3 regions of the Proteiniborus sp. DW1 genome follow, and region 3 is predicted to be linked to each of the others. Evidence: predicted binding sites of a transcription regulator. Region 3 holds the regulator's gene; each other region holds the start of a gene.

Region 1 (10,374 bases), on a different contig from region 3:
ACTGGTAGAAACAGCAAAGGCAAATGGACTAAACCACTATAAGTATTTAGAGCATATATTCATATATTGTCAATATTACCAGGTACTAATTTAAAAACCAACTCAAAGGTCCTAGATCTAATGATGCCTTGGAATGAGCAAATACAAAATATATGTAAATACTATTTATAGGGATATCATAGCGATATCCCTATAATTATACAATACATATTTTATTAAATGCTTACCTTATTCCCTGGCTTAGTGTTAGCTTTCATATTCTAATATAATTTCAATTACCCTGTCTCTAACTTTATTTATTTCATCATAATTCATATTTGGAATATACTGTGCTTCCATTAAATCGTGGTTCTTCTTTGCACCGGCTAACTTTTCTATGGCAATGGAAATTAAACTTTCATAAACTTTTTTGTTATCTATTATGCTATCCTTGTAGTTATTGTATATTTCTTTATTAACGTATTCGTCTAAGTCTATAACTTTGAAGCTTTTGCTCTTAGCTGCCTCCATTATAGATAGAGCTACTCCTAAATCTTTGATTATAATAGTCTCTATCTTCTCTGGTATGAGTGGTGTATGGAAAACTTCTACATCAAAGCCTCTCTGAATAGCTTCTAGGTATATTTTTTTCATCAAAGTTGTTTTCCCTGTACCTAGTTCTCCCTTTATATAATAGGTCTTTTCAATGTCTCTAAGTAGTGTATCTGTGTGCTCTGCCCATCCTGTTGGAGTGTATGCACTGCCAAATAAGTGTCTTTCTTTACCTATCTTATATGCCACTGATGCTCCAATAAATATTTCGTTTATTAAATCATAGGCTAAAACATTAAGTTTTCCGAAGTCTAAAGCTTCTTCCATTTTCCATATTGTATCCTCTTGAATAAGCCTTGCAGCTCCAAAGTATTTGTATGCACTTTTATAATATTTGCTATTTCTATCTATTACCTTAATTATTTCTTCCCTATTTCCTTCTAGACCTTTTGAGTTCCAGTGTTCTCCTAGATTAATTATCATGTCTATGGCACCAGGATATTTGGGATCAGTTACATGTGGTGCTGTACCATCTAATATTGCGATTTTTAGTTTAGGTATCATTATACTATCAATGGATTCTCTATCTGAAGCACAATGATGATATTCTACATCATAGCCTCTTTCTTGCATATAAAGTCCAATCTTACGCATCATTGAGGACTTACCTGTGCCAGGTCCTCCCTTTAATATAATTATCTTATTAGCCTCTTTTCTATCAATTATATAGTCAAAATATGAAAAGAAGCCTTTTGACGTATTGCCTCCAGGAAACATTCTTCTTTCTTTACCTTTCATTTAAACTCTCCTTCCAGTCTTATAACTCCGATTACCCTTACTTTAATATTGTATTAGAATTATATATACTTAGTTACAGTATATATAATTCTTTTCACTTCAACCAATTGCTACTCTGATAAAGAGATTTAATTAATATTAAACTTTTCATGTCACTCAACTGTAAATTCCTCTGTTGTAAGCTTATTATTCCATATACGCCCATCAGAGCGATAGTATTTCCTTATTACACTATCATCTATTTTAGTATAATCTATTACAAAAACCTGTCCTGTTTCTATAATCATTGGATAGTTGTCAAAAGACAGTACATCCCCTGTTTAAGGAACAGAATTAGTATAATCCATAGCCTCTAACCCAGTGTGTGCTGCTCCATAAATCCCCATAATATTTTCACCACTTAATTTGCCAAACTCACGTATAAAATTCTCCACCATCTTATTTTCACGATACACATCATCAGAATGTGTATAATAATACTTCCCCTGCTCTATTGCCTCCGTCGTTAGTAGGTATTGCTCAGAGTCCTGCAAACCATTTTTAGTTAAATAATTCAAAAATCTTGCTCCAGTAGCATTGTATTGGTGTCCAACATCTGTACCATGGAAAATAGTTTCAGGACACTGACTTTTTATTTTCTCATAAAACTCTTTAATTTTAGGAGTATAACAAGCAGTACCAATCCAGTCATTATATATGGTATCGAGTATGCTGTTGTCTTCTGATTGCATCCATATGTTCAAAAACTCTGCGGTATAGTACGGAAGTTCAACAAATAAATGTCTCATATCTTTATTGTGATAGTACTCATACCACAATTCAAATTCTTTATCTAGAATTTTCTCTACACCATGCACTTCCCCATATAAATAAATCTGGCCTAAAGATTGTATTGGAGATGCAGGTATATCAATTTTAGTAGTGCTATTTGAGCAAGCTGATAACGCCAGTAACATAGTTATCATCACAGCTATCAGAAAAATACTTTTACATTTCATTATCTCACCTCATTAAATATTTAAAATGTTTATTCCTGTAACACAAAATATATTTGTATGACTTCAGAGTTGTTCTCTGTGAGCTATAAGTTATGATTAAACAGACGATAAAAAACAGTAATGTACTTCACAATATTGTTATAAATGGTTAAAATATAAAAATCATTTAAATATTAGAAATATATTTGTTTGTTTATTAAATTTACAAACTTAATATAATAGTTCTTAAATACTTTAAATACTCTATACTTTGATTATTTACCTCTATCTATTGACAAATCAAATGAATTTGATAAATTATAATTAGCACTCTATTAAGGAGAGTGCTAATTATTGATTTTTTTACGAAGGGAGAGACTTTTATGGTAAAAAAAGAATTTAAAGCTGAGTCTAAACGATTACTAGACCTAATGATAAACTCTATTTATACTCATAAGGAAATATTCTTAAGGGAACTGATTTCTAATGCAAGTGATGCCATTGATAAAATGTACTACAAAGCACTAACAGATAATAACATAGTATTTAATAAAGATGATTATTACATTAAAGTTTCTGTAGATAAGGATAGCAGGATAATAAAAGTATTTGACACAGGAATTGGTATGACAAAAGAAGAACTAGAAGAAAACTTAGGAACAATAGCAAAAAGTGGTTCCTTTACATTTAAGAATGAAAATGAATTAAAAGACGGATACGATATCATCGGCCAATTTGGTGTAGGCTTCTACTCCGCATTTATGGTAGCAGATACAGTTACGGTTTTTAGCAAAGCATTTGGTTCTGAGCAAGGCTATAAGTGGGAGTCATCTGGCGCTGATGGATATACTATTGAGCCATGTAATAAGGAAAGTGTTGGTACAGAAATAATACTAAAAATAAAAGAAAATACTGATGATGAAAACTATGATGAATTCTTAGAAGAGTATAGAATTAAATCTATAATAAAGAAATATTCAGATTTCATAAGGTACCCAATTAAAATGGATATTAGCATAAGAAAGCTTAAGGAAGGCACTGAAAATGAATATGAAGAAGTAGTTGAGGAAAAAGTTGTCAATAGCATGGTTCCTATATGGCGTAAGAATAAAACTGAACTTACTAATGAAGACTATGAAAACTTCTATTCTGAGAAACACTATGGCTTTGACAAGCCTATAAAACACATACATATTAGCGCTGATGGAGCTGTAAGATATAACTCTATTCTATTTATTCCAGAAAAAACTCCTTTTGACTTTTATACTACAGAGTACGAAAAGGGTCTTGAACTATACTCAAGTGGAGTATTAATTATGGAAAAATGCCCTGACCTACTGCCAGATTATTTTAGCTTTGTAAAAGGTATGGTTGATTCTGAAGATTTATCATTGAATATTTCCAGAGAACTTCTGCAACATGATAGACAGCTAAAAATAATCGCTAAAAGAATCAAGGAGAAAATTAAAAGTGAATTGCAATTACTTCTAAAAAATGAAAGAGAAAAATATGAAAAGTTCTATGAGAGCTTTGGTAGACAATTAAAATATGGAGTCTACAGTGATTTTGGTCAAAATAGAGAAACTCTTCAAGATTTATTAATGTTCTATTCTTCTACAGAAAAGAAAATGGTTACTTTAGATGAATATGTAAGTAGGATGAAGGAAAATCAAAAGTACATTTACTATGCATCAGGAGACTCTGTTGAAAGAATTGATAAAATGCCTCAAATTGATCTTTTATCAGAGCAAGGATATGAAATACTATACTTTACTGATGATATAGATGAATTTGCAATTCGTATGCTAATGAATTATAAGGAAAAAGAATTTAAATCCGTATCTAGTGGAGATTTAGGTATTGAAGATAATGATAAGGATAAAGAGGAAAAGCAAAACTCTGATTCTGAAGAAAATAAGGACATATTTGAGTTTATGAAGAACACACTATCAACTAAAGTAAAAGATGTTAGAGCATCAAAAAGACTTAAAAACCATCCAGTATGTCTTGCAACTGAAGGGGAGCTAACTATAGAAATGGAAAAAGTTCTAAATGCGCTTCCTAATGCTCAAGAAATAAAAGCTGAGAAAATACTAGAGATTAATACAAATCATGAAGTATTTAGTGCTTTAAAGAAAGCCTATGAAAACGATAAAGAAAAACTAAAATTATATACTGATGTTTTATATAATCAAGCATTGCTTATTGAGGGATTACCTATAAATGACCCTGTAGAATTTACAAATAATATTTGCAAGCTAATGGCTTAGATAGGGAATGTGAAAAAATCTGTGCTTTTGTGAAAAAACATGCTCTTTTCTGGTGCATCTTAAACTTTCACTCCAGAAAAGAGCATTTTCTTTACAGCTATAGCAAAGTTATTATTATAAATAAAGCTATTATCTGAAACATAACGATTAGAGTACTCTAGATTTAAGCAGATGCTGATTTACTAGAAGCTCTTTTTCCTCCTTAGTCAATTGCTTTATTGCGTATTCCCTTTTAGCCGCCTCTACTCTATCCTGCATTTCTTCAAAGTAGACAAGCTCTACTGGTCCATTTGCCCTAGTGTATTTAGAGCCTGTTCCTTTATTGTGTTCCTTTACTCTACGTTCTAAATCCGTTGTCCAGCCTGTGTATAGTGAATTATTTTTACATCTTACCATATACACAAAGACTTTTTCCCTATGACTAGTTTTTTGTGTTTTACTCTCTTTTGTAGCTAATTTATTCATTCTACTTTTACCTCTTTATCTAATTCAAAAGAATATATATATATTTCTTTAACCTTTCTTTCCGTAATCTTTTCAAGAGCCTCTTTATATAAAGCCATCTGTCCTCTGTATTTATCCACCATATTTTCCAAGTTACCCTCTAGAATGTAATCAGTTTTATAGTCAATTAAAACTAATTCCCCTTCTTCTTCAAAATAACAGTCAATAATACCCTGTATAAGTATATTTTCAGTACAATCCTGTATATCTAAAACCTCTGCTGCCTTTTTATTTAAAACAAAAGGTACCTCTCTATTGACATTATTTGAAGACAATAATCTTAGACCTATAGGACTCTTGCAGAAGTTAAGTATCTTATCTATATCTACTACCTTAGCTTCTTCATCTGATAATAGCTCTTCTATGACCATTTCATCTACTTTTTTTTCTATAGATTCTCTATCTAGAGCATTACTTAGGTTAAGATGCTGCATTACAAAGTGAATTATAGTACCTATCTCTGCCTTTGTAAAAGGTTTTTTACCTTCTAAAAACTTTGGCATCTTTACAATTGATGGTATCTTATAATTTAATGCCTCTAAGGATTTAAAGGTAGTCTTCTTAATATCTGAAACAGACATTTTTGAAGGTATATTGATTGAATTATTATACTCATAACTCCAACTAAATCTTCTATTAATCTCATCACTATAATTGCTAGGGCTGTAATCATTAAAATACTCTAGCTTATGTCTAAACTCCTTTTTATTTACTGGTTCAGACTGGTCGGCTATATATAAGTCTTTTCTTGATAATATGTTGATTTTAAAGCTTATCTCTTTGCTTTCATCCTCTTCAGGTAAGCTTCCATACATATCCTCTATTCCAGCAAGTTCCCTTAAAATATTCCCATGAGAATGTTTTGCAAGACTGTTGCATATCCAGTCAAAATAGTTTTTACTATTAGATAAATAGTATAGATTAGTTTCCTTGCACCATTTCTTTGCTTCCTTTGGGACATCCTTTATGCTTCCTACAAGAATTAGTCTATCCTTTGCTCTAGTCAATGCAACATAAAGTATTCTCATCTCTTCCGAAAGGCTTTCTAATTTTACTTTTTTCTTTATGGCAATTTGAGGTAGTGTATTTGTATATCTTCTTTTTATTGCATCAACATACTTAGGTCCAAGCCCTAAATCCTTATGAATCAATATATCATCCCTAGCATCCATAAGATTAAATTGCTTTCCAAGTCCTGCAAGAATTACTGCAGGGAATTCAAGCCCTTTGCTCTTGTGTATACTCATAATTCTTACAACATTTTCATTTTCACCTAGTGTCTTCGCAGTTCCCATATCCCCACTACTACTTTTCAGCTTTTCAATAAATCTAATAAAATTGAATAATCCATTGGCTGTGCTTTTATCAAATTCACAGGCTCTATCCACAAGTATTCTTAGGTTAGCTTGTCTTTGGATGCCACCAGGCATTGCACCAAAATAATGATAGTATCCAGTATCAATCATAAGCTTCCATATGAATTCATCAAGCTTAGAGTACCTAGATTCCTCTGCCCATTTATTTAAATTGCCTATAAAACTAGAAAGCTTATTGCTTAGATTATCATCATTAGATTGTATATAACTTTTTATTGCATTGTAATAGCTAGTCCCTTTATTTGATACTCTTATATTAATTAATTCCTCTGTAGTAAAGCCTCCAATAGGTGATCTCATAACACTTAATAATGGAATGTCCTGTCTTTTGTTATCTATTATACTTAGAAAATTTAAAAATATCTTTATTTCAAGTGCATCTAAGTATCCTGCATTGTCATCTGCGTACACAGGTATATTTTCATTTTTCAATACATCATTAAAAACAGATGCCCAATTTTTCATTGTTCTAAGGAGTATAACTATGTCTTTGTATTCAATTTTTCTAAAGCTTTCACTCTTTACATCATAGGTCGTCTTTTCAACTAACTCCTTTATTTTATTTGCTATTATTCTTGCCTCTACTTCTATACTAGCCATTTCCTCTAGTTCTTCATCTAAGTCCTCTAATCCATCTGTCATCTTTTCAATTATATTTATTTCAATAGGCTTATCTCCATCAATATGCTTTTTATATTTTGCTCCCTCATATAAAAATGCTGCTTCGTTATATTCCACTTCTCCTAGCTTTTCTGACATTATATTTTCGAATATAAAGTTTACTCCATCTAGTATTTCTTTTCTACTCCTAAAGTTTTTAGATAAATCTATTCTTTTATTTAGACCCGATGCATCGCTAACGTATGAATTATATTTTTCCAAGAAAAGTGATGGATCTGCAAGTCTAAATCTATATATACTCTGCTTAACATCTCCTACGAAAAACAAATTATTATCCCTTTTCATTCTATTTATTATAGTCTCTTGAACTATATTACTATCCTGATATTCGTCTACAAATATATACTCAAATTTGTTTCTGTACTCTTCGCTAACTTCTTCATTTTCTAGAATTCTTAATGTATAATGCTCTAGGTCATTGAAATCTATTATGCCCTTTTCTATTTTCTTACTTGTGTACATCTGTGAAAACTCTACTACTAAATGATATAAATACTTCATAAGAGGATATAGTTCATTTATCTCAGCTCTATATTGTTCAATACTCTTATTAAATACATCTTTCTTAAATGTACTGTCAATAATAGCTTTATAGCTATCTCTTAATTTAGCGGCTTCTTTTTTTAGTTCCTCGTCTACATCCTTTGAAACTCTCTTTAGTTTATCATGACTGATACTTGCTAAAAGCTGATTAAATCTCGCAATACCTTCTTTCTCTAAGGCTTCCTCTAACCTTTCAATATTGATTAAATCACTTCTTAAGGCATCTAGATAGCTTTCTGGTCCATTTGGCTTGTTACAAACCTTAATTGCTTCATTTATTAAATCCTTAGCTCCACTTAAATCAATTTTTATGCTATCTACAATGGTTTTTATCCAAATACTTTGCTCCAACTCTTCTTGGTTCATACTAAACATTTCAATCATTTCTTCAAGCCATTTCTCTGGATAAGGCTTACTTTGAATAAATGAATAAATTCTAAGAATCAAATTCTCAAGATTAATATCGTTTCTATTTCCTCCGAAACTCTCTACTAATCTAATAAAGTCCTCATGTCCCTTTTCATATTCAGATTCTAAAAGTTCCTCCAAAATATCTTGAAGCATGATTTGTAGTTCAGTAGTATCCCCTATCTTAAAGACTGGATCTATATCTATAAGGTGAAAATGCCTTCTAACTACATTTATACAAAATGAATGGACTGTTGTAATATGTGATTTGGTTAGTAGGCTTATTTGTCTCCTTAGCTTTTCCTCATTTTCTCCACCTTTTTCTATTTCTTCCATCAGTGCAAGAAGTATTCTTTCTCTCATTTCTCCTGCTGCTGCATTAGTAAAGGTTACTATTAATAGTTTATCTATGTCTACCATATCCTCAGTTACTAATTTTATTATTCTTTCAACTAATACTGCTGTTTTTCCAGAACCAGCTGCAGCTGATACTAATAAGTTACAACCTCTACAAGTTATTGCTTCCTTTTGTGCTTCTGTCCATTTTGGCATTATTCTTCACCTCCTGTCTTCTCCTTGATTTTTTGCAAAACATCCTCATCTTTTAATTTCTTTATATTTTTGAATTTGTTGTCCTCAAAGCTAGTTTCAAATTGGCATATAGTTGAGAATTCACAATATGTACAGGATACATATTTGTCTGTTTTACAAGGCTCTATTTTTATCTTTCCTTTCAGTATCTCCTCTGCAATTTCAGATATTAATCCCTTAACATGCTTAATAAGCATGTTTAATTCCTCTTTATCTAAAACTGAAGAGTTCTTTGAAAAGCTCCCATCCTTATTGATACTTACTGGTATTACAGTTGAATGATTAGTTTCCTCAATATCTCTATCAATGGCTCTGACTATATTTATGTCTTTTAGGATTATTCCATCTAATTTTAATTTCTTAGCTATTTCTTTCTCAATTATTTCTAAATCTTCTTCATCAGATTGTACCATTGGGTCATCTATTCTAAAGTAGAAAACTCCTGCAGGATAAATATCACTTTTTACTAGCTTATCCCCATTAGAGATAATTGCATCTGCATAGACTAGTAGCTGTATTTGCAGTCCATAGTAGACGTCAGAAAGACTAAAGGCTTTAGTGCCTGACTTATAGTCTATTATCTTTACGAAGCTTTCTTTTTCTCCTTCTAGAACATCTACTCTATCAATTCTTCCTTCTAGCCTTACTTCGTCACCATTTGGAAGGCTTATAATTATTGGAGGTATTTTGCTATTTGGTCCATCACCAAATATTACCTCGTGCTGTTTAGGAACAAAGTCTCCCTTTCTTATGTGTTCAGTTATTGTCCATAAGGCCCTCTTGCTTATTCTCTTTAGTCTATTTACCATATACTTGTATCTATTAGTGCTTAACAATAGTCCATGTTGGAAGTCGTCTATCATCTTATCAAGTACCTTTTCTACAATCTCATCTGATTTATTGCGGTCAATATCACTCCAGCTTAGATTTTCCAATGTAAGCTCTTTAGAAAATTCCTCAATTGAATCATGGAACAACATGCCTATATCAGGGCTTTTTATCTCATGAATTTTTCTTTCTTCTGGTGCTAATCCATATTTCACAAAATGCGAATAAGGGCAATTCACAAACTTTTCTAGTCTAGAAATACTAGTTCTAAATGGTACTTGATAAATCTGTCTTGTATAATGCTCATCAATTCTTTCTTGTTGATTTTTATGATATAGGCCTTCTATAACTATTTTTAGTTTTTCTCTCCATTCATCCTTATTGAAATACCAATTATATATGTCCCACCATATACTATTTATATTATCTCCATCTAAAGCATTTCTAAGGTTTTCAACTAGATACTTAAAGGTAGACATGGGTGTAGATACTAAGTTTAACTCACTTTCTTCATCCTTTACTATGTCACTATATATAGTAAGATTGCTATAAACTTTTTTTATCCTGTCTATATACATTGAAGGCCTTATGGTTTTTCCCTCGCTATCACCTAATGCATAGCTAATGAATAAATAATCGCTAGGTTTGGTAAATGAAGCATATACAGAAAACTCTTCTTCGCAGGCCTTTGTTTCACTATCTGTAGAAATCTCTATGCCTAAACTCTTCATATCTGCCTTCTCTTCGTCAAGCAGTAGTCCACCTTCCTCTATAGTAGAAGGAAGTATTCCATCATTTACACCTACAACGAATAATGCCTTTATATCATGGCTTCTAGATCTATCTAAGTTTCCAACTAGAACCTGA
Region 2 (10,374 bases), on a different contig from region 3:
TTTAAGATTTATTTATATCAACTAGTCTAAATCTATATCCTTTCAATTTTGCTGGACAGATATTACATCATTCCGCCCATGCCGCCCATGCCACCCATTCCTGGCATAGCTGGTTCATTTTCTTCTGGTAAGTCAGTTACTACAGCTTCTGTAGTAAGAATCATAGCAGCTATTGATGCAGCATTTTGAAGAGCTGATCTTGTTACTTTTGCTGGGTCAACTATACCTGATTCAATCATGTTAACATATCTCTCATTTAATGCGTCGAATCCAACGCCTTTTTCACTAGCTTTTACTTTTTCTACTATGATTGAGCCTTCTAATCCTGCATTTGCAGCGATTTGTCTAACTGGCTCCTCTAAAGCTCTTAAGATTATGCTAACTCCTGTCTTTTCATCTCCAGAAGTTGTATCTAATAATGCTTCAACTGCTGGGATTACATTTACTAATGCAACTCCACCACCTGATACTATACCTTCTTCTACTGCAGCTCTAGTAGCAGCTAAAGCGTCTTCAATTCTAAGTTTCTTTTCTTTTAATTCAGTTTCTGTTGCTGCTCCAACTTGGATAACTGCAACTCCACCAGATAACTTAGCAAGTCTTTCTTGTAGTTTTTCTTTGTCAAATTCTGAAGTTGTCTCTTCTATTTGAGCTTTTAATTGTCTAACTCTATCTTGAATAGCTTGGGCTTCTCCTGCACCATTTACTATTGTAGTGTTTTCTTTGTCAACTTTTACTGTTTGAGCCTTTCCAAGCATATCTAATGTAGCTTCTTTTAAGTCATATCCTAATTCTTCTGATATAACTTCTCCACCTGTAAGAATAGCTATATCTCTTAGCATATCTTTTCTTCTATCTCCAAATCCAGGTGCCTTAACAGCTACACATGTAAATGTTCCTCTTAGCTTATTAACTACTAATGTAGCTAGTGCTTCGCCTTCAACATCTTCAGCAATAATTAATAATTGTTTTCCTTGTTGAACTATTTGCTCTAATATTGGAAGAATTTCTTGAATATTAGTTATTTTCTTATCAGTAATTAAGATGTATGGATTTTCTAAAACTGCTTCCATTTTTTCTGTATCTGTTACCATATATGCAGATAAATATCCTCTATCAAATTGCATACCTTCAACTACATCAAGAGTAGTTCCCATTGATTTTGATTCTTCAACTGTAATAACGCCTTCTTTGCCAACCTTATCCATAGCTTCTGCAATTAAGCTTCCTATTTCATCGTCGCCAGCTGATATAGATGCAACTTGAGCTATAGACTCTTTACTTTCAATTGTCTTAGATAATGATTTAATTTCTTCTACTGCTAGATCAACTGCCTTATGTATACCTCTCTTAACTATCATTGGGTTAGCACCAGCAGCAACGTTTTTTAATCCTTCTCTAATAATTGCTTGAGCTAATATTGTAGCTGTAGTAGTACCATCTCCAGCAACATCATTAGTTTTTGTAGCTACTTCCTTAACTAATTGAGCTCCCATGTTTTCATATTTATCTTCAAGCTCTATTTCACGAGCTATGGTAACCCCGTCGTTTGTAATTAGTGGTGATCCAAATTTTTTATCTAAAACAACGTTTCTTCCCTTTGGTCCTAAAGTAACCTTAACTGTATCTGCTAATTTGTTTATACCCTTTTCCATAGCACGACGTGCTTCTTCACTAAATCTAATATCTTTAGCCATTACATTCACACTCCTTAAATTTTTTGTCATTCAACAATTAAATCAATTCAAAAACTAGTGAACATTTGTAAAACATGTTAGAATCCTTAGGCCAATCTACTCAACTACAGCTAATATATCAGCTAATTTAACTATAGTATACTCTACATCATCTACTTTAACTTCAGTTCCTGAATATTTAGAGAATATTACTCTGTCTCCAACTTTTATTTCATCTTTTTTCTTTTCATCTCCTGTTATTCCAGCACCTACTGCAATAACTTCAGCGATTTGTGGTTGCTCTTTAGCTGAACCTGGAAGTACTATACCGCTTTTAGTTTTTTCTTCAACCTCTACCTTTTTAATAACAACTCTGTCTCCTAATGGCTTAATATTCATGTTTTACCCTCCCTGTTTATTTTAATTTTGTCTTTTCTTTTTTAATTATTAGCACTCTCTATCGTTGAGTGCTAATTCTTACAACTTATATGTTATCTAAAGCATTTTACATAATCAAATGTCTATTTTATCGATATTTAGCTCTATTACGCTAATATTTGAGGTTACGCTTATATTTGTTTATGTTTCACTTGATATCTCTTAATATCTTCATTTTTCATAGAATATATTAAAAATGTCAGCGTAATAGTAAAATAATGGTTGGCAATACTTAAACAATGGTTAAACTACATCTAAACTACTGTCAAACTATCGTTAAACATGAATACTTTTTTAATTTTAAATTTTACTTACCCTTCCCAATCCCTAGTTCTCTTGCATAATAAAACAAATATTGCTGGGCATATCCTGCATATTCTCCAAACTTCCCCTGCCCATATTCTTGAATATCCTTTAAACTAGTGTCTTTCTTTAAATAAAAATATTCCATAACTCTTTTCACCCAAACATCTATAGGGAATGCATCGTGTTTTTTCATTGAAAATAGCATAATACAATCAGATACCTTTGGTCCTACACCTGTAAATCTCATGAGCTCTTTTCTAGCATCCTCTGTTGAGAGATTCTTGATTCTATATATATCTGTCTCTCCCCTAGAAACTATGGTAGCAGCACTTATTATGTATTTAGCCCTAAAAGAGGTTTTGCAATCCTTTAGCTCTTCAATAGATAATTTGTCTAATGCATTAGCCTCAGGAAAACTATAATACTTTTTCCCATTATATTCTCCTATGTACTTTCCATATCTTTCGCTTAGCATGCTTATAGATTTCTTAATCATAGGAATACTATTTCTTGCTGATAGTATAAAAGATATGAGCATTTCCCACTCATCTTGATTTAATATTCTTATTCCATACCCAAAATTAATTGCTTCCTTTAATATTGGTTCCTTAGACAGCTTATTTTTTATTTCATCATAGTCTGTTTTTAAATCAAAATAATCTTCCCATATTAACTTAAAATCACTCAGATTTGTATTTGAAAAAATAATGTCTTCGCCTTCCTTCTTGACATTTAATATCTTTCCATAAGCTACGCCTGTATAGCTGCCATCATCTTCTTTGTCCCATCTAAAACATTGCCCACATTCGAATATATGCTTAGGCTCGAAGTCTTTAATATTTTTTATAATTACTTTATTATCTCCCTCGGTAATGCTATATCTCATATAATTTCACCATCCTTTCAATGCGGTTTCCTTCTTAACTAAATATATCCATTATACTATTATTTAGTCAAAAAATCACACTAAATTTTTCTCTCAATGCTTTATAGTTCATGGCTATTTTTATAGTAAATTATATACTAATGAAATTACGCAATTAGAATCTATCGAAAATTAAAATCAAGGAAGTTTTTCTTAACACTCATAAGGTAAGTTCTTGATTATAAGAATTATAAAGTAAAATTTTCTTATTCGTTATAAAAAAGAAAAGCTTCCATTATAATATAGCAATTAAGGAAGCTTTTCTTTAAACTTATTAACGAAAAGTTCTTATATTATAAGTAGTACCTACTATATCCACAAATTTTTCATTTATATATTTATATATTATAGTAAAGACTTTCTGAAGGATATTCAGGATCACAGGTTATATCTATTCCTAGCTTTCCAAAGGTCTGTTCATCGCTTCTAGTCAAAATAGTAGTTGAATGAGCCTGACATCCTTTTAGTTCAGAAAGCTTGTCAAGTGCTACTTGTGCAATTGGATTTGTGGCAGCACATATACTAAGGGCTATTAATACCACTTCACAGCTTAAAGCTGCTCTCTTGTTATGGAATACATTTTTCTGTAAGTTTAAAATAGGCTCAAGTATAACTGGAGAAATGAGATGAATTTCATCTGATATATTTGCATAATATTTAATTGCATTTAGAATTACCGCCGCTGTTGAATCCATTAGTTCTGAGCTTCTGCCAGTTAATACCGTGCCATCTTTAAGCTCTATGGCAACAACTGGATAAATTTCATTTCTACCAGACTCTTTCTTTAGTTTAGCTGAATACTCTCTAGCAGGAGTTACTACTCTTCTGTCTTCTTCCTTTAGCTCTAATTCCTCCATAATGAGTTTTGCACGTTGGAGAGTCTCCTCGTCTACGTATCCCTTTTTATATTCACACTTTGTTTTAAAATATCTTCTTATTACTTCTTGTTTAGAAGCTTCTTGAACCACCTCATCATCTACTATCCCAAAGCCTACTCTATTAACTCCCATATCTGTTGGTGACTTGTATATTGATTCTTCTTTGGTGATTTTTTCGATTATTCTTTTTAGTAATGGGAATGACTCTATATCACGATTATAGTTTACTGCAATCTCATTATATGCATCGAAATGGAATGAATCTATTAAGTTAACATCTTTTAAATCTACTGTTGCAGCCTCATAGGCAATATTTAGAGGGTGCTTCAAAGGCACATTCCATACAGGAAATGTTTCAAATTTAGAATAACCTGCCACTTTGCCACGCTTGTACTCATGATAAAGCTGATTTAAGCATGTTGCTAATTTACCACTTCCTGGCCCAGGTCCTGTGACTACTACAATTGGCTTTGTTGTCTCTATATAAGGATTTTTTCCGTAACCTTCATCGCTTACGATTGTATCTACATCTATAGGGTAGCCTTTAGTAGGTCCATGTCTATATACTTTTATTCCTCTATTCTGTAGCTTGTTTATGAACACAGTAGCAGCTGGTTGACCTTCATATCTAGTAATCACTACACTATTTACGTCTAATCCATTTGCTCTTAGGTCGTCTATAAGCCTTAAAGCATCCATATCGTAAGTAATGCCAAAATCCCCTCTTATCTTGTTTCTTTCAATAGCTCCTGCATAAACACATACAATTACTTCAACCTTTTCCTTTAACTCTCGAAGGAGTTCTATTTTGACATTTTCATCATATCCGGGTAAGACTCTTTTGGCATGTAAGTCAAACATCAACTTTCCACCAAATTCAAGATACAATTTATCGTAATTATTTACCCTTTCTAAGATATACTTCGACTGTTCCTCTAAGTACTTCTTATTATCAAACCCTATTTTCACATTTAACACCTCACCCTACATTTTCTATCAAATTTATTTTAATCATAAGTGCTAAAATTATCATAAAAGTATTTTAATGCAAATACTATTTCAATTTTTTATTATTTCATACTTTTAGCTAAAAGTAAATGGGCTTTGTGCATTTGTACTATTTAAAATGGTCACGGATACCTCCGTGACCATTAAGGGAATGTTGTATACAGTTTTTATTATTTTTTTATGTTATCTTATGATTTTTATTTCACTATAAAATCGTTATCTTAAACCATCTTCACATTTAGCTTCTTCTTTTTGTAGTCCACCAACTCTTGGATGAGGTCTTCCACAATTTGTTACTGATAATATCAACACTAGTTCATTGTCTCTTGGAGCATCAGGTACTCTTACTTCCATTGCATCAAAGTGTGTTCTTACGAATGCTGCATCTTTAAAATGTAGTGGAACATCTATTGCACAGCCTGGATAACCCATTTTTTTTGCTGAAGGGATTATTGCCTTTCCTCCACCTAATCCATCTCTAAATGGTTTTCCTAATGTTGGATGGAGTAGTGCTGCCGCATGCTCAAGCTCTCCATTTCCACCTACTATAGCAGCTTTCCCGTAGCTTTCAGCTTCATTTACTTCAATACCTGCTGCTTTTAGTGCTCTATCTACTAAATCTGGTGTTACTGAAGCAGCCCAATCAGATAAGGGAGAGAGATCCTCTACATATTTACCAGCATATGGATTCTCAAACACTACTGCTATTGATACTCTTTTATGGCTTCCCTCTACTTCTTTTCCGCCATCAGCTTTAATTTCTTCTACAAAAGTATAGTATTTTCTGATTTTAATATCCATTTGTAAAGCCTCCTTAATTCTCACAAATATTATATTTAAATAGATTCAACAGTTAAGCTATCTGGGTATTTTACTATTGTATTTCCTATCAAGATTATGGCACCTTTTATTACTTTTTTATTATGCAAATCCTCTGCTACGTTAAGTCCATTTAATAGTGCCCTATACTTTTTTTCTTCACTAATCTCGCCTACTTTTAGCGTAATCATTTGCCCTTTGATATCAGTCTCTGAATCTATTTCTTCAGCGAGACATCGAATGATATTATCGTCTTCTATATTAGTCATGTTACCTAAATAGGTGGCACAAGCATCTGCTGTAGCTGCATCAGATGCTAAAGCAACTGCAGCAGTAGCTATACCTTTCGTAAAACTTCTTCCGCCAATACCACTAGTACAAATACCGTGAATATCTTGTTTTTCAGTAATTGTTAAAATTAGTTGAGCCCTTTCTTTATCATTTGTATATGGAATCCCAACCTTAATTGGTTTTCCTTCTAAATCCTTTAATGCTATATCTCCACCATTATTTATAATAATTCTAGTTCCACCTAGCTCCATCGCTTTTTGAAGAGCTATATCAGAAAAGGAACCTGCCACAGCTCCAAGAGTATTAAGTTCTTCATATCCACTCTTTTCAACAGCAACGATCATTTTATTTAGGACTTCAGGAAATTCGTTACTGGTTCTTCTATAGGTTCGCATTTTTTTTAGTTGGGGGATGTATTGTATTAGCTTATCAAATTGTTCTAATACATGCTTACCTACTTCAGCACCTATTTCTGAATTTCTTTGTCCTTTTATTGATACGTCTATTACCATTTGTATAGGCCCATGGTGTATAAATATCCTTTCATCTTGAAGCTTTTTGAGCATAATTATTCCCCTTTTCCTAGCATTTTTAATAGCTCATCTTTAGTGATTATGTGCTCTGTATGACCTCCAAGAGCTTCATATTTGTCCCTAGTCATAGTGTACTCAACTGGGGCTACAGTAGCAGGAGTTGGAACCCAAGTTGTAGCCTCTGGAATCATCTTTGCCACATCTACCATAAAGTTTATTCCTCCTCCAGGAAGAATAAATACAGGAGCACCAGCTACAGTCATTCTAACTTCTTCGCCATGTATAGCATCAGTTAATTTTCTTGGGAGATTAGTCACTCCTCCTCTTGCACTTCCACCAGTTCCTCCAGTGTAAATTACTGAAACTCGTGACTCTTCACAGGTGTCTGATATTAACTTAACTGCATTCAATACTTCCTCTGTCATTGGTATTTCTTTTACTGTTCCATTTGCTTGGACTTCTAGTAAAGCAGCTTTTTGCCCAGTAGTTTCAGTTACTAAAATCTTGTATCCTGGCTTAGCAATATCCATATTAACAGATACTACTGCATTAATTGGGTCTACTATTTCAGTTCCACCCCAACCATGTCCATGATTTCCAAAGTATCTTCCTCTTGTACTTTTAACTCCATAAGGAATTACTCCACTATATTTCATTCCTACTTCTTCACCAGCAAGATGTTCTGAAAGAAGCCCAATAACATGGTAGTCTAAGATTATTGCTTCATCTACTACCTTACTTAAGTATCTTGCAAATAGCCCTACGGTTGCACTACCACAGCCTACCCTCATAAGCTTTTCCTTTAAACCATCTATAATAGGCGCTTCACCTTGCTGTAGTTCTAGTGTGCTTCCATTTTCTACTTTTAATGTAACCTTTCTACCATTTGCAAGGTCTACAATAGTCCTAGCGACAATAAATCCATCATTACCATTGCTAAGAAGATTAGCACCACCTATTGTAAGCATTTTTGCACCATACTCTTCAGTTGTTACCATTCCAACAACCTTGCCATCTCTTTTAACCTTTGCTCCTTCTTCTCCAATGTGCATATTAGTATCTATCTTAACTTTCACACCACTATAACTAAGAGGTGCTTCTGTTACAACAGTTACAACATCCACACCTTCTACATTATCTTGAACGATAAATGGCGCAGGACGACAGCATGGATAGCTTGTCCCGCTACCTACCGCTGTTACAATAGGCTTATAAGGCAAACTTTCTGTTTTAGGAATAGTTGTTATTGCATCAACAACTAGCTTTCTATTTCTTATAATTTCTCCACTAACATTTGTGTATCTCTTACATGCACCTGTTTTGCCTACTGGTATTGTACATCCAACAGGACAATGAGTACACCTTATAGTCTCTGGTTTTTGTTCATCTGTTCTTACAATTGCTTTAAAAGGACATACTCTGGTACAAATACCACAAGAAACACAGTTTTCATTTGTATAAGCCTTTTTCTCCTTTACTTCTATAGCATCTAATGGACAGTTTTTAACACATATGCTACATCCTTTACATTTATCCAGTATGACTTCAATCATAGACTATTTTTCTCCTTTCTTGCTTAACAGATAACTGCACTATGAGTTGCAGGTGGTGTATTTTTGCTCTTTATAAACATTACTTCTCCATCTATTATTACCATTGATACTCCTGGAATGTCTCCTGCTTCTAAAGCCTTTAAGGAATCTTCACCTATTGAACCTAATGGTGCATCCATGATTACAAAATCTGCTTCTCTTCCTTCTTCTATAAATCCAACATTTAATCCATAAACCTTAGCTGTATTACCTGTTGCAAAGCAAATAGCTTCTGCAGCTGTGGCATCTGTTTCTGAAGCTACATATGACATAGTTCTTAAAATGCCTAGAGGTATTATACCTGAACCTGATGGAGAGTCGTTTCCAACAATAAGTCTCTCTAATTGACCTCTTGCTTTCACCATATTAACAGTATGTTTCATTACCTTATAGTTTCCACATTGTACAAGTTCTAAAGCCATATTAGTGTTTTCAATTATTTTGTCAACTTCTTCTGGTGCTATTGCAGTAGGCCCACCATTTATATGTGAAACCACGTCTGGGTCTGTTTTTATAACATCATCTGCTGTTATAGTGCTACTTCCAGGAATTGAAGTTCCACCTGTGTGCATCATAACTTTAAAGCCATTTTTCTTAGCCCACTTTACCATTGGTGCTGCTAAATCAGGACTATTCACTGAGCCAAGACCTACTTCTCCTACTAACCAAACACCTTCTTTTGCAAGTTCTTCAAAGTCTTTTTCAACTAATCCTTTTTCAAGAATTAAGGCCCCACCATGAAGCTTTACTCCTCCTGGTCTTGCATTTTTTGAGCTTTTATGTCCTAATATAGCTAACGCCTTAGTTCCTGCTGGGTCCTTTGGTCTACCAGGAGTATGAGCTTCTCCTGCTGAAATCATTGTAGTTACTCCACCATGTAAAGAGCTATTTATAAACCCAATTGTACTTTGTCTAGGTGTAAAGTCTCCTAATACAGGATGAACATGTGAATCAATAAAGCCAGGTGCTACAGTTGTTCCTTTCGCATCTACTATTTTGTCACATCTAAATTCATCTAAGAGTCTTTCATCTCCTATTTTTAGAATTTTACCATCTTCTACTATAATTGTGGTTGCATTTGAAATAGGATTTTTTACATCTCCTGTCACTAAAATTCCAATATTTTTAATACCTAATCTTGACATTATAACTACCTCCCTTTATTTTAACTAAAATCCAGTGAGGGCAAGATCATAATGCTCTACTGAACTAAGCTCAGGTTAATAACTAAAGAATCTATTGCTATTCCCTTACATATTTGTCTTCAAGCTCTGCATAATTTCCCAATCCTACTAAATCATTAAAATCTGAGAATGTTATCATCTTGTCAATACTTTTTGCAGTAGTTCCATTTAATTTTAGTGCTTCCATTAGATCAAACATAGCTTTTGCAGTTACGTATGTTGATGCTGTTGGGTAAATAACTAGACTATACCCTATATCTTCTAGCTCCTTATTTAATAAAAGTGGAGTTCTACCACCTTCAACCATGTTAGCTAATGTAGGAACCTTGATTTCTTCATTTACTCTTTTCATTTCCTCTATACTTTCAACTGATTCTACAAATATTACATCAGCACCAGCTTCTTCGTAAGCCTTCGCTCTTCTTATTGCTTCGTCAATTCCATGAATAGTACGTGCATCTGTACGAGCTATTATGACGAAATCTGGATCTTTTCTAGCTGCTACAGCTGCTTTTATTTTACCAACCATTTCATCTAGGCTTACTACTTTTCTTCCAAGCATATGTCCACATCTTTTAGGTGCAACCTGATCTTCAAGTTGAATAGCTGCAACCCCTGCTGCTTCATATTCTTCTACAGTTCTCATTACTGTTATGGCATTACCAAATCCAGTATCTCCATCTGCTATAACCGGTATATTTACTGCACTTGCAAATTTTCTAGC
Region 3 (10,374 bases):
AGACATTTTTTATGTGTTTGACATCCTCACCTATTATCGTGATTTTATTGTCTTGTATATTTTCCTTATCAACAAAAAATCTATGCATAATTTTATTCACCCAACTTAGCTACTACACTTGCCCATTCACCTAAAGTAATTGTATCGATTATTTCCAAACCTTCTGCTATCATCGCTTCTTTAACCATATCTATTTTTTCATGTATTATTCCAGATGTAATAAAAATTCCACCCTTTTTTAGAAATCTAGGTATATCTTTAGTTAAAACTACAATAATCTCTGCAATTATATTTGCAACTATAATATCACTAGTTTCATTAACTACATCTAGTAAGTTTCCATGTCTGACATCTATTATATCTTCAACATTGTTAATTCTAGCATTTTCCTTTGTTACCTTAACAGCTAGCTCATCAAAATCAACAGCTACAACTTTTTCGGCACCAAGCTTTGCTGATGCTATTGACAATATTCCACTTCCACAGCCTACATCAAAAACAGTCTGTCCTGAATCTATGTATTTCTCAAGCTGCCTAATACATAATATAGTAGTTTCATGAGTGCCCGTACCAAATGCCATGCCTGGATCAAGCTCTAATATTATGTCATTATCCTCTTTTTTATATTCCTCCCAAGTAGGCTTCACTACAATCCTATCTCCTATTTTTTTAGGCTTATAGTATTTTTTCCATGCCTCTGCCCAATCCTTCTCATATACTTCTGAAGTAGTAACTTCTCCAAGACCTTTGTCTAAATTGTATAGTGGAATTTTTTCAACATTTTGCTTTATTAGCTCAATCTTATCTATTAAGTCTTCACTTTCTGGAAAGTATGCCTTTACTATTACTCCTTCATAGTTCTGCTCTAACAAGCTAGGCTCTATATAATCCCAACACTCATCACTTTTAGCATACAAAATGATATCATTCGGATCTTCAATAGATAAACCTCCTGCTCCAACATCATATAATATGCTTGAAACAGTCTCCACCGCCTCGGCTGTGGTTTTCACTTGTACTTCGATCCATTTCATATCATTCACATCTCCTATAAATAGTATTCTAAAATATTATACCCTATATGTTTGAAAAAACACAAAGGTTTATTAAAGCTGATATAATAATAACTCCATAAATATGGAGTTATTATTATCCTGAAAAGGCATCCTTAACTTTATCAAAAAAGCCTTTCTTATGCTCATAGACCTTTTCTCCACTTTCTACAGCAAATTGCTTAAGAATTTCTCTTTGCTTGTCAGTTAGTTTTGTTGGAACCTGTACAACAACCTTGACATATTGGTCTCCTCTTCCATATCCTCTTACATTAGGTATGCCTTTGCCTTTAAATTTCAATACTGTATCTGTTTGAGTCCCCTCAGGAATTATATGCTTTATTTTCTCTTCAAGAGAAGGAATCTCTATCTCTCCGCCAAGCGCAGCCTGTACAAATGATATAGGCACTTCACAGTATATATCATTTCCTTCTCTTGTGAATATTTCATGAGGCTTCACATTTATATATATATATAAGTCTCCATGAGAACCTCCTTTTTCACCAGCCTCTCCTTCTCCTCTTAGAGGGATAACTGAACCTGTATCTACACCAGCAGGTATTTTAATATTAATTTTTCTTGCTTTTCTTTCTTTTCCTGATCCAGAACATTTGCTACAAGGCTTATCAATTATCTCTCCTTGACCATTACACCTATCGCATGTACCTACTCTTACGAACTGACCAAAAGGAGTGGATTGAGCATATTTTACTTCTCCTGAACCATTACACTTAGGACATTTAATTTTGCTAGTTCCAGGCTCTGCTCCCGTACCACTGCATTTTGAACAATTTTCAGTTCTTTTAAACTCAATTTCTTTATCAACTCCAAAAACCGCTTCCTCAAACTCAATATCTAACCTATATTTAATATCAGAACCTTTTCTAGGTGCATTTCTCCTAGTACTACTAGAAAAACCACCTCCAAACATATCAAAAATATCCTCAAATATATCTCCGAAGCCTCCGAATCCTTCAAATCCTTGACTAAAGCCGCCTGCCTGACCACTTACACCTTCATGCCCAAATCTATCATATCTAGCTTTTTTATCAGGGTCGCTTAGTACCTCATAGGCTTCATTGACTTCTTTAAATTTTTGCTCAGCGTCTTTATTATCTGGATTTAAATCAGGATGATATTTTTTAGCTAATTGTCTAAAGGCTTTTTTAATTTCTTGTTCAGTAGCATTTTTATCAACGCCTAATACTTCATAGTAATCTCTTTTACTCAATGTTTCACCACCTTCTAATGGGGTATTACACTATAATTATAAACGATTATTAGTTTAATTTATTTGATACAATATGTCAATAGCCAATATAAAAGCTAAATCCCAAAGGACTTAGCTTTATATATGCTATTTGTCATCGTCTACTACTTCATAGTCAGCATCTACAACATTATCATCATGACCACTATCTTGATGAGGTTCTCCTTGAGCACCTTGCTGTGAAGCCTGTTCATATAATTTTTGAGATAGCGCATGGAACTCAGTTGTAAGTTCTTCTGTCTTTTTCTTAATATTTTCAATATCAGTTCCCTCAAGAGCTTTCTTTAACTCATCTAGTTTGCTTTGAACTTTTTCTTTTTCATCACCAGCTAGTTTTCCCTCAAGCTCTTTTAGTGTCTTTTCTGTTTGATATACTAATGAATCTGCATTGTTTCTAGCTTCTATATTTTCTTTATTCTTTCTGTCCTCTTCTGCAAATTGTTCAGCCTCTTTAACTTTTCGTTGTATCTCTTCTTCTGATAAGTTAGTAGAAGCAGTTATAGTTATCTTCTGTTCTTTTCCAGTTCCTAAATCCTTAGCGGATACATTAACGATACCATTAGCATCTATATCAAAAGTTACTTCAATTTGTGGTACTCCTCTTGGTGCTGGTGGAATTCCTGTTAACTGGAATCTTCCTAAAGTAATGTTCCCACTAGCCATTTGTCGTTCACCTTGTAGTACATGTATATCAACTGCAGTCTGATTATCAGCAGCTGTAGAGAAAACTTGACTTTTCTTTGTAGGTATAGTTGTATTTCTCTCTATAAGCTTAGTAAATACTCCACCTAAAGTTTCTATACCTAATGATAGTGGTGTTACGTCTAGTAATAGTAAATCCTTGACTTCACCACTTAAAACTCCAGCTTGAATTGCTGCTCCTAAAGCAACTACTTCATCTGGGTTAACACCTTTATGTGGTTCTTTTCCTGTTAGATTCTTAACTGCCTGCTGTACTGCAGGAATTCTAGAAGAACCACCTACAAGTATAACTTTATCTATATCTGCTGCAGATAGACCGGAATCGCTTAGAGCCTTCCTAGTAGGTACCATAGTTCTTTCTACTAGATGAGCTGTCAACTCATCAAACTTAGCTCTTGTTAAGTCCATAGTTAAATGTAATGGACCTGCTTGTGTAGCAGTTATAAATGGTAGATTTATATTAGTTGTCATTACGCTTGATAGCTCTTTCTTAGCTTTTTCAGCAGCCTCTTTTAATCTTTGAAGTGACATTTTATCATTTCTTAAATCTACACCATGTTCTTTTTTAAATTGTTCAGCCATGTAGTCTATGATTACCTGGTCAAAATCATCTCCACCAAGGTTATTATCTCCACTAGTAGCTATAACCTCAAACACTCCATCTCCTAACTCAAGTATGGAAACATCAAAAGTTCCTCCACCAAGGTCAAAAACCATTATTTTATGATGGTCTTCATCCTTATCCAGACCATAAGCTAATGATGCAGCAGTAGGCTCATTTATTATTCTTCTAACATTTAAGCCTGCTATTCTTCCTGCATCTTTTGTTGCCTGTCTTTGACTATCTGAAAAATAAGCTGGAACAGTAATAACTGCATCTGTTATTGTTTCCCCTAAATAAGCCTCGGCATCTGATTTTAGTTTTTGAAGTATCATAGCTGATATATCTTGAGGAGAATAATTTTTCCCATCTATTGTTACATTGTGGTCTTTTCCCATATATCTCTTAATTGAAGATATAGTTCTATCAGGATTTGTAACTGCTTGTCTTTTTGCTGTTTCCCCAACAAGTCTTTCTCCTTCTTTTGTAAAGGCAACTATAGAAGGAGTAGTTCTATTACCTTCAACGTTTGCGATAACAACTGGCTCTCCACCTTCCATTACTGCCACGCAAGAGTTTGTTGTTCCTAAGTCAATTCCAATAATTTTTGACATATTTATTCCTCCTTATGTAGTACTTAATTATTTTGAAACCTTAACCATACTAGGTCTTATAACTTTATCTTTCACTTTATAGCCCTTTAGAAACACTTCTGTCACTACATTTTCCTCATATTCATCACTTTCCTCTTGAGCAACTGCATGGTGAAAATTAGGGTCAAATTTTTCACCAACAGCGTTTATTTCCTCTAGCCCATTAGCCTGAAGTGATTCAATTAGTTGATTATAGACCATCTCAACCCCTTTATAAAGGTTTTCAACATTAGTCTCTTTTGTATCTACTTTAAGTGCTCTATCAAAATTGTCCATAACTGGAAGTAAGGATGCTATAATTTCTTGTGCTGCAAAATGATAAGAACTTTCCTTTTCCTTCTCTGTTCTCTTTTTAAAGTTATTAAAATCTGCTTGAAGCCTAACATATCTATTCATAAGCTCTTCGTATTCTGCTACTTTACTATTGTATTTCTCCAAAACATCTTCAACATTGATTTCTTTATCATTTTCCATTTCTTCTACATTAGCTTCAAGGTTACTATTTACTTCTTCACTTTCCAGGGTATGTGTTGCTAAATCCTCTTTAGATTTTTTCTCCATTTTCAATCCTCCATTCAAAGAACAATATTCCTATGTTCCTTCTATTCATATACTAGGTGTAAGATAAAGCTCTTACACCTTATTCATTAAAATATTTTTTCAATATTTCATTTAAGTCTAATGACAGAGATCTTACAACATTAATTGCATTAGAGTAATTCATTCTTGTAGGTCCTATTACCCCAATCTTTCCTATTGTTCTTCCATTTAGGCTATAGGTAGCTGTTATTACACTACAATTCTTTATTTCATCATAGGCATTCTCATTGCCAATTGTGATTTCAACATCATTTTGTTCTCCGCCTAGCATCATTGATAAAATATTTGGTTTATTCTCTAAAAACGAAATAAACTCCCTTGCTTTTTCAAGATCATTATATTCAGGGAAATTAAATATCTTAGTTACGCCATCTAAGAATACCCCTACTTCTGTTGTATCTTCTAATACGTGCATAATTATTGGAAAAATATCCAAAATAGATTGCTTAAATTCGTACATCTCCTTTACAAGCTTATCTAAGACTTCAGAATTAATCTCTCCAATATTATAACCCTTTAATTTATCATTCAAATAATTAGAAATTATATTTAACTGCTCAGAAGAAATATCTGAATCTGTTCTCAAAACAGTATTTTTTACTATGCCTGAATTTGTCACAATTACAACTAATATCTTAGTTTCATCTATAGGCACTAGTTGAATATGCTTTAGCTGACTTTTTTTAATTTGTGGAGCTATTGCTAGAGATGTATAATTAGTTACCTTTGAAAGAATTTTAGCAGCATTGTAGATAAGTTGGTCCACCTCTCCTATTTCCTTCACAAGCTTGCTTTTTAGGTCATGTCTTAAAATAAAGCCTAGATTACCTGATTGTAATAATCTATTCACATACAGTCTATAGCCTTTGTCTGATGGTATCCTGCCTGCGGAGGTATGTGGTTGCACTAGGTATCCAAGTTCTTCTAAATCAGACATTTCATTTCTAATAGTTGCAGAACTAACACCTAAGTCAAAATTTTTAGAAATAGTTCTAGAGCCTATAGGCTCTGCACTATCAATATAGCTTTGTATAATTGCCTGCAAAATCTTAAGTTTTCTATCATCAAGCATCATACATATCACATCCTATTTTATTGTTAGCACTCTCATTTAACGAGTGCTAATCCTCATGATTTTAAATTATCATTGTTATATTAAATTGTCAATACCTTTTTTTGCTTTGTTATGTCTATGGAATGATTTCCATAAAAACAATGTTACATAAATCTAACCCTTTTTTTGAAAGTTTTATATTTCCTTTACTTTCTTCTAATAAACCTTCTACAATAAATTTATTTATAGTTTTACCATAGACCTCGTTAATATTAGTATCAAACTTTTTTTTGAAATCCTTTGAATTGATTCCATTAATTAATCTTAGACCTAGAATTAAATATTCTGCCATCTCCATTTGACTATCTATAAATTCTTTTTCTACTAAAGCTAGGTTTTTATTGGATATTTGCTTAAAATAGATAGTCATATCTTCTGTATTACCATATCTATATTTGTTAAAGTATGAATGAGCAGATAAGCCTAATCCTATGTATGGTTCGCACTTCCAATAAATTAAATTATGCTTGCTTTCGTAGCCTTTCTTTGCAAAGTTTGATATTTCATAATGATAGTAACCCTTTTTTTCTAATAACTCAATTCCTCTATGATACATTTCTCTTTCTGTATCCTCATCAGGAAGGATCAGTTGTTTATTAATATAGCTATCATAGAATGGTGTACCTTCTTCTATTTTTAAGCTATAGTATGATATATGCTCAGGCTGTAATTGGGTAGCTAGTTCAGTTGTTCTGATAGAGTCTTCTAGAGTTTGTTCGGGAAGATTAAACATAAGATCAAAGCTAATGTTATTAAAGTCATATTTTCTAATTAGATTATAGGTATTGATAAAGTCTTCTACTGTGTGTATTCTTCCTATTTTCTTTAACATAGAATCATTCAAAGATTGAACACCTATACTAATTCTATTTATTCCAGCAGTTTTATAAATTTGCAGCTTATTTTCATCTAAAGTTTTTGGATTTGCTTCAATTGTTATTTCTGCTACTTTACTTGCATTTGTTTTCTTATAGATATGTTCAATTATTTCATATATGAATTTTCCATCAATTATAGTTGGAGTACCGCCACCTATAAATATTGTACTTACATTGTAATCTTTAAGAGCCTCTTCATATAAATCAATTTCTTTTTTTATATATGAAACGTATTCTTCTGCTCTATCTATCATCTTAGGAAAAGAACAAAAGTCGCAATAGTAGCATTTACTGTGGCAAAAAGGAATATGAATATATATTCCAACATCTTTCATAAATAACACTCCCTTATATATTTAGAAGCTAAGGAAATTTTCCTTAGCTTCATTCTATGAAAATTATAGAAATACACACTCACGGTTTCGGACATGAATAATTCTATAGCTCATTACGATAAAAAATCCTACAACTTGCAAACTCGCTTCGCTCAAACAGTGCAAGTTGCTTAACGGATTTTTAATCTACATTCGCTAAGAATTATAGTCATGTCCTGCAAATGTTCGCTTAGTATTTCTATAATTTTCTATATTCTTATTTCTCATCATATTTTAACACAGCTAAAAACGCCTCTTGTGGTACTTCTACGCTACCAATCTGTCTCATTCTCTTCTTTCCTTCTTTTTGCTTCTCTAGTAGCTTTTTCTTTCTAGAAATATCCCCACCATAGCATTTAGCTAACACGTCTTTTCTAAGAGCTTTTACAGTTTCTCTTGCAATAATTTTCCCACCAATAGCAGCTTGAATAGGTACTGCAAACTGATGCCTTGGTATTACATCCTTTAGTTTTTCTGCAATCATTCTACCTCTCTCATATGATTTGTCCTTATGCGCAATGATTGAAAAGGCGTCAACTAATTCTCCATTTATTAGAATATCAAGCTTAACAAGCTCTGATTGCTTGTATCCTTTTAAATCATAATCAAGGGAGGCATATCCTCTTGTCTTTGATTTTAGAGCATCAAAGAAATCATAAATAACTTCATTTAAAGGTAGTTCATAGTGCATCACTACTCTAGTTTGTTCTAAATATTCCATGTTTTTAAAAACTCCACGTCTATTTTGACATAACTCCATAATAGCGCCAACATAATCGGTGGGAGTCATAATAGTTACATCTACTATTGGTTCTTCCATATATTCTATTTCAGTTGTATCTGGAAGATTTGTAGGATTCTGAAGTTCTAACATTTCTCCACTTTTCTTCTTTACTTTATAAATAACGCTAGGAGCTGTAGTTACCATATTCAAGTCAAATTCTCTCTCTAATCTTTCCTGAATAATCTCCATATGAAGAAGTCCAAGGAAGCCACATCTAAAACCAAACCCTAAAGCAACTGATGTTTCAGGCTCAAATACTAAAGCAGCATCATTTACCTGAAGCTTTTCTAACGCCTCTCTAACACTATTATAGTCTTCACCTTCAGCTGGATAAATACCGCAGTAAACCATTGGGGTTACCTTTTTATATCCTGGAAGTGGTTTTTCTGTAGGTCTTAAGGCTTCGGTAATTGTGTCCCCTACTCGAGCATCCTTTACATTTTTTATACTAGCAGCAATATAACCTACATCACCTGCAGCTAATTCTTTTACCGGAGTATGTTTGGGTGCAAATATACCTACCTCAGTAACTTCAAATTTTTTATTTGTTGACATCATTTTAATTTCCATACCAGGTCTTATTACGCCATCCATTACTCTTATCATAGCTATAACACCCTTATAGCTATCATAATAGGAATCAAAAATAAGGGCCTTTAAAGGAGCCTTTATATCTCCTTCAGGAGCAGGTATTTTTTCCACAATACTTTCAAGAACATCCTCTATGTTTAAGCCATCTTTTGCTGATATAAGTGGAGCACTTTCACAGTCAAGTCCTATAACATCTTCAATCTCTTTTTTTATCTCATCAGGTCTTGCACTTGGTAAATCAATTTTATTGATAACAGGTACTATTTCTAGATTTTGATCTAAGGCTAAGTAAACATTGGCTAATGTCTGAGCTTCAATTCCTTGTGCAGCATCGACTACAAGCACTGCTCCTTCGCATGCTGCTAAGCTTCTAGAAACCTCATAATTAAAGTCCACATGTCCTGGAGTATCTATAAGATTAAATATATACTCATTTCCATCCTTTGCTTTATACACAAGTCTTATAGTTTGTAGCTTAATTGTTATTCCTCTTTCTCTTTCTAAGTCCATATTATCAAGAAGCTGGTTTTGCATCTCTCTTGAAGTAAGTAATCCTGTTTTTTCAATTAATCTATCTGCCAAAGTTGATTTGCCATGATCAATATGAGCTATTATAGAAAAATTTCTAATTCTTTTTTGTCTATCGTCCATATACTATCCTCCTCATTTACAGGGAAAAATACCTTTTACAATTATAACACAGGTTAATAACTGATAAAAGACCAGAATTTAATTTACCTGGTCTTTATTTTTATCCAAATCTTATCCAAATAATTGTCTGCTAGTTTAACAAAATCCTCCATAATTTTCTTAACATAGTCTATTTTATCATCTATTTCTTTTTTATCAACCAAATAATCTGTTCCTAGCAAATGAACTTTATAGAAGTTATCATTATAACTGAAAAAATAAAGCTGTTTATCTTGGATATTCATCATATCCCTAACAGCTTTGTCTACTGTATCTAAACCAAATACAAAAATTATAATAGATAAAATAAGAATGACTGTCTTTATTCTTCTTTGTCTTTTATGAATTTTACTCTTTTGATATCTTTCAACTCTACTTTCCAAAATAATCACCAATGTATATTATTAGCAATTATTTGGTCTTTTATCCCTATTTGTAAAGAGAGCCAAATCTATTATCAAAAGGAAAATATCTGTATGTGGCCTTTCCTTTTATAGCGCTTATAGGTATAAGCCCTAAGTACCTACTATCTTTACTTGCACCTTTGTTTCTATTATCTCCTAAAACAAATAAATATCCCTTTTCTACCCTCCACGAACTGTTTTCATAGCTATAAGTATACGCATCCTCAGATATATAGTTCTCTTTATAAGGCTCTCCATTTACATAAACTTTGCCATCAATTATCTCAACTGTATCTCCTTCTATTCCTATAACTCTTTTTATGTAATCCTTATCTGGATCATCAGGAGCTTCAAGAACTACAATATCTCCGCGTTTAGGTTGGCTAATTTTATAAATTATTTTGTTTGTAAACAGCCTGTCTCGTTCATGTAATGTAGGGTACATTGAATATCCAAGAACATAGGTTGTATTAAACAAAAAGGTTTTAACTAATACTGCAATTACTACAGCAAAGGCTATACTCTTTAACCATTCTAATATTTCTTTTCTAATATTGTTTTTTTGTTCTTGTTTCATGTTCTTCTCTTCTTGTTCTACGTTCTTATGTTCATTCATCATGTCTTTTACCTCCTTAGGCAAAATTCCTAAGAACAATTATAA

The links. The regulator HrcA, encoded in region 3, represses chaperone genes, less so after heat shock. The targets are predictions, from matches to a motif close to TGTTAGCACTCNNNNNNNNNGAGTGCTAACA.
Region 1: the regulator HrcA is predicted to act here: its motif matches at 2,629-2,659, upstream of htpG (molecular chaperone HtpG).
Region 2: the regulator HrcA is predicted to act here: its motif matches at 2,122-2,152, upstream of DW1_RS01930 (co-chaperone GroES).

The regions. Positions count from the first base shown of each region.
Region 1 is NZ_FMDO01000042.1:193-10,566, forward strand. Features, by position in the region: partial or broken gene DW1_RS15315 (transposase domain-containing protein) at 1-61, shown strand, start outside; gene DW1_RS10570 (ATP-binding protein) at 247-1,329, opposite strand; gene DW1_RS15925 (hypothetical protein) at 1,482-1,616, opposite strand; gene DW1_RS10575 (hypothetical protein) at 1,650-2,327, opposite strand; gene htpG (molecular chaperone HtpG) at 2,690-4,576, shown strand; gene DW1_RS10585 (GIY-YIG nuclease family protein) at 4,724-5,041, opposite strand; gene addA (helicase-exonuclease AddAB subunit AddA) at 5,038-8,640, opposite strand; gene addB (helicase-exonuclease AddAB subunit AddB) at 8,640-10,374, opposite strand, start outside.
Region 2 is NZ_FMDO01000007.1:120,753-131,126, reverse strand. Features, by position in the region: gene groL (chaperonin GroEL) at 63-1,697, opposite strand; gene DW1_RS01930 (co-chaperone GroES) at 1,794-2,075, opposite strand; gene DW1_RS01925 (DNA-3-methyladenine glycosylase family protein) at 2,422-3,306, opposite strand; gene DW1_RS01920 (DUF1846 domain-containing protein) at 3,684-5,192, opposite strand; gene DW1_RS01915 (amino acid synthesis family protein) at 5,448-6,032, opposite strand; gene DW1_RS01910 (hypothetical protein) at 6,068-6,907, opposite strand; gene DW1_RS01905 (DUF362 domain-containing protein) at 6,910-8,427, opposite strand; gene DW1_RS01900 (amidohydrolase family protein) at 8,451-9,611, opposite strand; gene DW1_RS01895 (isocitrate lyase/PEP mutase family protein) at 9,709-10,374, opposite strand, start outside.
Region 3 is NZ_FMDO01000040.1:3,255-13,628, forward strand. Features, by position in the region: gene DW1_RS10210 (16S rRNA (uracil(1498)-N(3))-methyltransferase) at 1-88, opposite strand, end outside; gene prmA (50S ribosomal protein L11 methyltransferase) at 93-1,034, opposite strand; gene dnaJ (molecular chaperone DnaJ) at 1,150-2,283, opposite strand; gene dnaK (molecular chaperone DnaK) at 2,410-4,239, opposite strand; gene grpE (nucleotide exchange factor GrpE) at 4,267-4,839, opposite strand; gene hrcA (heat-inducible transcriptional repressor HrcA) at 4,919-5,953, opposite strand; gene hemW (radical SAM family heme chaperone HemW) at 6,069-7,205, opposite strand; gene lepA (translation elongation factor 4) at 7,462-9,270, opposite strand; gene DW1_RS10250 (hypothetical protein) at 9,354-9,701, opposite strand; gene lepB (signal peptidase I) at 9,739-10,332, opposite strand.